Regions from separate parts of the Paenibacillus sp. P4_E11 genome, predicted to be linked through region 2. Evidence: riboswitches for the same ligand, from Rfam matches in the RefSeq annotation. Region 2 holds a riboswitch; each other region holds the start of a gene.
What was found. Region 2 has a riboswitch for cobalamin ahead of AC1DWB_RS21785 (ABC transporter substrate-binding protein). Riboswitches for the same ligand answer to the same signal wherever they lie in the genome.

Region 1: it holds a riboswitch for cobalamin, as region 2 does, so the genes downstream of both, AC1DWB_RS17695 (hypothetical protein) here and AC1DWB_RS21785 (ABC transporter substrate-binding protein) in region 2, are expected to answer to the same signal.
Region 3: it holds a riboswitch for cobalamin, as region 2 does, so the genes downstream of both, nrdI (class Ib ribonucleoside-diphosphate reductase assembly flavoprotein NrdI) here and AC1DWB_RS21785 (ABC transporter substrate-binding protein) in region 2, are expected to answer to the same signal.

What each region holds. Positions count from the first base shown of each region.
Region 1 is NZ_JBFUIX010000045.1:12,818-15,016, reverse strand. It holds gene AC1DWB_RS17705 (sensor histidine kinase) at 1-87, shown strand, start outside; gene AC1DWB_RS17700 (response regulator transcription factor) at 89-862, shown strand; cobalamin riboswitch at 918-1,118, shown strand; partial or broken gene AC1DWB_RS17695 (hypothetical protein) at 1,302-1,566, shown strand; partial or broken gene AC1DWB_RS17690 (precorrin-4 C(11)-methyltransferase) at 1,575-1,724, shown strand; gene AC1DWB_RS17685 (hypothetical protein) at 1,721-1,858, shown strand; gene AC1DWB_RS17680 (hypothetical protein) at 1,862-2,065, shown strand; gene AC1DWB_RS17675 (cobyrinate a,c-diamide synthase) at 2,058-2,199, shown strand, end outside.
Region 2 is NZ_JBFUIX010000063.1:23,694-25,892, reverse strand. It holds gene AC1DWB_RS21790 (DUF2167 domain-containing protein) at 1-791, opposite strand, end outside; cobalamin riboswitch at 979-1,184, shown strand; gene AC1DWB_RS21785 (ABC transporter substrate-binding protein) at 1,401-2,199, shown strand, end outside.
Region 3 is NZ_JBFUIX010000014.1:38,075-40,273, forward strand. It holds gene AC1DWB_RS08315 (type 2 periplasmic-binding domain-containing protein) at 1-819, shown strand, start outside; cobalamin riboswitch at 935-1,145, shown strand; gene nrdI (class Ib ribonucleoside-diphosphate reductase assembly flavoprotein NrdI) at 1,326-1,691, shown strand; gene nrdE (class 1b ribonucleoside-diphosphate reductase subunit alpha) at 1,678-2,199, shown strand, end outside.

The DNA of each region.
Region 1 (2,199 bases), on a different contig from region 2:
CAAATTCATAACATGGGGAACGGAGCGGTTGTCTCTATCTTCATTCCTAACGGTAGACTGGACTACGAAAGAAAGGATACTTCATAATATGGCACCATATAAAGTGATCATTGTCGAAGACGAGAAGCCGGCTCGCGAAGTGTATAAGCAGATGATCACCGAGAAATACGGTCTGTTCCATGTTGTGGGGGAGGCGACGAACGGGGAAAAAGGGTTGCTGTTGTGTAAAGAGCACAAACCCCACTTTCTGGTCACGGATCTGACGATGCCGGTTATGGGTGGAATCGAGATGATGGTTGAGCTGACCAAGCTGGAACAGGAGATGCCGATTATGGTCATTTTAAGTTGCCATAGTGACTTTCACCTCGCGCAGAAGGCGATCGATCTGGGTGCATCGTCGTATTTGTTGAAGGAAGACTGCATGGCACAAGATACGTTGCTTGCCGAAACGCTAAAGAAGCTTATACCTAAGCTAGAGGGGCACGTCTATGCTGAGCACATGCCAATCAGTGATCATGTGCCCAGTCACCCGAACGACGTCATGGAGTATGTCATTCAGCAACTGAAAGCTGATGTTAGCAAGTCTTATCGTATGGAATCAGTGGCCGCACAAGCTGGCTACAGCGCACCATATTTCAGCGCCATGTTCAAAAAAGCGACTGGTCGAACGTTTACTCAATATATCATGGAGCTGCGGATCAACAAAGCCAAGCTACTAATTACAACTACAAATTTTCGGACACACGAAATCGCTGAGCTGGTCGGTCTGGAAAATTACCGGCATTTCAATAAAATTTTCAAACGAATGGTTGGCATGAATCCAAGTGATTATCGAAATGTCCTGTTGAATGAACATCGATGAATCTAACAATCTATTAGACTTCTTAAAAATGCAGTGGTAAGATAGCAAGTACAATTGCATATGCAAGGGAATAGGTGCCGGACTCGCAATAGTCTGGTTAAAAGGGAAGACCGGTGTAATGCCGGCACGGACCCGCCACTGTAAAGACTGCCTTTATAACAAGGCATTTCTCGTCAATCGCCACTGGATCAGTAGATCTGGGAAGGCGTCGAGAATGAATCCAAGTCAGGAGACCTGCCTATTTCAACAGCACTACGACCCTACGTGGAATTAGGGAGTGTTAGAGATAGGCTAGTTCGTCATATTGGTGTTTTCTGTTTTTTCGTGGAAACTACTTTTCATGTCGAGATCCAAGCATTTCTAACATTCACCATGTTGGAAATGCTTTTTTTATGTTTTTTTCAGTGTAAGGGAGGCATGGGGTATTAAAGGCAAATTGCTAATCATCGGCTATAGCACTTACGTCGACATCATTGCAGAGCTACTAACGGATCAGCTTGTCGTTCGCACCGGTATGACTGAAGAAGTGAGCCGCGCACAGGAAGCCGTTCGTCAGGCTAAGGCTGGTAAAAAAGTAGCGGTTATCTCAAGTGGCGACGCTGGTGTGTACACGGAGAACCCGTCAAATCGTGGAGACGCAAAAAATATTGCTCAAGTATCGTTCCCCGGATACTACGGTCGGGATTGTGAAAAGCGCCTGCCGCTTATGGAAGCCGACATGCGGGAGAAGGACATTCGTTCCCACGCGATGATTCTTGCCGGGTGGGCGCTTGATCCGAATATTCATCACAAGGATGAGTATCGTTCCAAGCTGTACGACAAGGCGTTCACACACCGCTACCGCCGAGGGATCAAGTCATGATGTTGTCGCTGCAAGAAGGGGAGATTCCGACAATCCGCGTAAGCGGAACTTATGCCGTCGTGGCGATTACGAAGCATGGCGTAGAAATGGCGAGAACGCTGCAGGGGAGCTTGGGCCAAGCGGTAGATGTCTAATATATGAGCAAGTTCGGCAGAGGGGACGAAGCGGAGCGCTCGGTTCAGCTGTTCGAAGGAAGTGCGCGGCTGCCGTTCCCTGCCCTGTTCCCGCAGTACCAAGGACTTATCATCATTATTTCGCTTGGCGCACTCGAAAGCCTCAGTCTGGTCAAGAAAAAATCAGGAAACGTGACAATTTCCGTAGGAGTCGTTCAACATGAATAAGCAAAACCAAGAAGCAATTCAACGCAGGTTGATCATAGCTGGAACAGGAAGCAGTGTAGGCAAAACAACGCTAACTATCGGCATCATGTCCGCCTTGCGCAAGCGAGGGCTAGTCGTGCAAGGCTTCAAGTGTG
Region 2 (2,199 bases):
AAAACTACAACGACAATCCAGAATTTTTTGGCTAGCAGCACGATCAACGCAATTAGACCAACCTTCTTGGCGACAACCAACCCTGCGCCCCCGAGAATGAGTGCGGTTAATCCTAACTCGGACACCTTGTCCGTTGAGGCGTTGAAATCTTCGTACCGTTGTCCTTGTGTAGGGGTCAACTTCGGCAAGATTTGCTCGGTCAATACTTTGCGGTCGGCATCACGATGCGCGGGATCGGACACTAGAACGGCTGAGATATAACCGGTTCGTGTCAAGTAACGAACGTTGTAGTTGAGCAGCGGTACTTTCTGTGCATCTTCCGCGAGCATCGACCAAGTCAGATTATGAGTTTTGTCCTCATAGAAAGGATTGATGTCCCAGCCCGTTACGAAGAGCTGCTCTTCCTTGGTCCTGTTTTTATTGGATTCTTCCGTTCCCTTCTTATAGCTTTTCAATATGGCATCCGCATCAATCTTGCTCTTCTCCTCATCCTTGATGTGTCCGGACTCCGCATACTCGAATATGACGATCCAGTTTTGCTTAGGGTCTTTCGGGTAGACGCTGCCAATCTCTCTTCCGCTAGGTGAGTCTTTGCTATCTGTCATCATGAGCTTCGTGTTGTCCGAATCAAGAAAAACGAAATCCGTGCCCAGATCCAGGGATGCTATTTTCCCAAGCTGTACGGGCTTGCCGCCTTCGATCCAATTGTACTTTTTGTCCTCGGCCAATGCGTTGCCGGAAAACAACAGGATGCAGAGAAGGGATAAAGCTAAGGTTCGACGTAAAATCATGAATTGAGCCTCCATGCTCAGAGTAGGAAATCATCTCGGTTATACCATTTTATTACTATAAATCCAATAAAAATATTTACTAGGAGCACGAGAGTAGACTATCAGGACAAATCAGGACTATCGGGAACACTTGCCAGAATGAAGGTCATGAACTATAATTCATAGCGTGAAGCTTGATCAAACGAATACTTTGGAACACCCAACAGGTGCCGCACAAGTTCAGCCAATTGCTAGCGATCATGCGGTTAAAAGGGAAGTCGGTGCAAATCCGACACGGTCCCGCCACTGTAATATAGGGATTTTCTTCAATTAAGCCACTGTCCGTGAGGATGGGAAGGCGAGGAAAGTCAGCAACCTATAAGTCAGGAGACCTGCCTGTATGGAGTAAAGCTCATGGAATCCTTCGAGGAAAAGGACCGGCTGAATCAGGAAAATGAATGTTCGCATACTTCCGCGGAAGATGGATGTTTGTGGCGTTTCCTTCGATTTGCTGAACCTCTGTCCACCTGGATAGAGGTTTTTGTTTGTTAGACATTCCTTCTTAGCGTGTGTCCATGTTATTCTGGCGAAGCAAGCTCTCAACTATTGTTAGACGGGGAGAGATTGAGCATGAAGAAACAATTGGCCATATGGCTTGTGGCGGCACTGGTCGCGCTAAGTGCGGCCGGCTGTGCAGACAAAGAGAAAGAGGGCGTGAAAGAACCTGCCAAGGTTGCGGCATCAACGCCAGCACCGAGCCCGACAGCAGCGAATAGCAAGAAGACTGTTTATCCGTTGACGGTGAAGGACGCATCCGGTAAGGAAGTGACGTTCGCCAAAGCTCCTGAGCGAATCGTATCTCTTTCACCTAGTGAAACAGAAGTGTTGTTCGCACTAGGATTGGGCAGTAAAATAGTAGGGGTAACCGAATACGACGACTATCCGGCAGAAGCCAAAACGAAGCCGAAGATGGGCAACCTGCAGGGCAACACGGAGGCGATCATTGCGGCGAATCCGGACATTGTGTTCGCAGGGCTGTCCCTTAACAAGAAGTCGGTGGAGAAGCTGACGGAATTGAAGCTGAACTTATTCTCTGTAGAACCGAAGACAGTTGATCAAACGATGGACCGTATAGCTGTATATGGTAAAATTACCGATACCCAGGAGCAGGCAGACAAAGTCATTGCGCAAATGAAAGCCGAGAAACAGAAGGTCGTCGATGCGGTTAAAGGGTTGAAGGACGATCAGAAGAAAAAAGTATACATCGAATTCTCTCCCGGCTGGACAGTCGGCAAGGGTGAGTTCATGGACGATCTGATCACGCTGGCAGGCGGGGTGAACGTAGCATCTGACTTGACTGGCTGGAAAAAGATCAGCGAAGAAAAAATTATTCAGTCGAACCCGGATGTCATATTGTTCGCCAAAGGGG
Region 3 (2,199 bases), on a different contig from region 2:
ATTGATGATATTCGTAAAACGCTTGATCTGAAAGTTGTCGATCCGGACTGGTTTCTCAACAAAGCAGGCGATGCAGCTACCAAAGTTCAACAAGGTAAAGTAGGGATTTTCTACTCTGGTGTACGTGACATTGCATTTGACAACACGAATAACAGTACACAGAAGAAGACCCGTGAAGTGACCGGGAACCAGAAAGCCGAGTTTGCAGCATTCCACGTTGCTGGTGATTTGCCAGTCGCGTACGAACCGCTTCCAGGCGTTCCGTTCTTATTCAATGCCAAGACAGATCCTAAGAAGATCGAACGTACCATCGAAATTTTAGATTGGCTTGCAACCCCAGATGGCTACCTTCTGGCGAACGTAGGTAAAGAAGGCGTTCATTATAAGAAGGAAGGCAACAAAGTCACGCTGATTCAAGATGCAATTAAGAAAGATATCGGGGATAATGGTAACTTCACAGAGATATGGGGCAGTGTATTCAGCTACAACGTTAAAGATCCATCCCGTGCGCTTGGTATCACGATTGTAGATCCTCGTGAGACCGATCATGATCGTGCCATCCTTGAAGTGATGAAGAAGAACAAATTTTATGTACTTGGTACAAACGTATCACCACCTGTAGGTTTGGATATTGGTTCTTACCGTACTCAAATGCGCGCTAAACAAGTGAAAGTGCTGTTTGAGGAGAAAGACTCCAGCAACTGGCCGAAGTATTTAGCAGAACTGTTGGATACGTATAAGGCAAAAGCTATCTTCGATGCATACGGTGAACAAGTTACGACCGCTCTTGGTAAAAAAGTTACATTCAAAACAGACTGAGTCGAGTAAGAAAGGGGCTTGCGGATTATTGATCTGCAGGCCTCTTTTTCTATCGCTTTTCCATGCCCTTCCATTGACAATTTCAATATATTGATATATTGTTGAGATCGACAACTACATATTGATATGAATGGGTGCCTAGCTAGGTAAATCTAGTGTAGGCTTAATAGGGAAATTCGGTACGTACGAGCGAGTACGAGCAATCCGATGCGGTCCCGCCACTGTAACAGAGAAGCTCGATCCAACAGCCACTTGTCGTGAGACTGGGAAGGCGGATAGAGTGATGAATCTGGAGCCAGGAGACCTGCCCTTCATAATGGCACATTGAACCTACGGGAGATAGGGAAGTGTCGGACAAGCTTGCAAGTTCGTGTTAAGCAACGCTTTCCTGTTGAGAGGCAGGTAGGTGTATCATAGCGTGAATTACAAGGCGTGTCTGACTTTCTATCACAAGTCAGATGCGCCTTTTCATATGGGCAGCTTGGAGTGGAAAGGGTGGAATTAGCGTGCTGGTCGTCTACGATTCAAGAACAGGGAATGTAGAAAGATTCGTGAAGAAACTAGGCTTCAGAGCGATAAAATTACAAGATTGCGAGAGTGCGGCGATGGACGAGCCGTACGTAATGATTACTTATACAACTGGCTTCGGGCACGCTCCGGAGCAGGTGATGTCCTTTCTATCCCGCAACCGCACCTTGTTAAGAGGTGTCTCGGCAAGTGGGAACCGGAATTGGGGAGCCTCATTCGCGAAGAGCGCGGATAAGATTTCGGAGTTGTATGGGGTACCGATCGTACATAAGTTCGAACTTTCTGGAACGGCTATTGACGTAGAACAATTTCAAGAGGGGATGAGACGAGTTGCAGCATATTGAATTGAACAACCAGCTGATGCAAAGAACGGAAGACGGCTTTTACGATCTGGAGAAGGACCGCGAGGCGGCGGCTGCCTTCATGGTGGAGGTACAAGCGAAGAGCGTTCCATTCGGATCGCTGCGTGAGAAGCTGGACTACTTGATCAAGGAAAATTATTATACGAACGTATTCGATCACTATACATACGAGCAAGTGGAGAACGTATACCGCTTGACGGAGGAAGCGGGATTCCGATTCCAATCCTACATGGCGGTTTCGAAGTTTTATAAGGACTATGCCCTCAAGACGAACGACAAGGGGTTGTATCTTGAGCGTTACGAGGATCGGGTTGCCATCGTGGCGCTGTTCCTGGGGCACGGCGATGCAGAGCTTGCCGAGCGGATCGCTCTGGCGATGGTGGAGCAGCGTCTACAGCCGGCCACCCCGACGTTCTTGAACGCCGGGAAGAGCCGTCGCGGCGAGATGGTATCCTGCTTCCTGCTGGAAGCCGACGACTCACTCAACTCG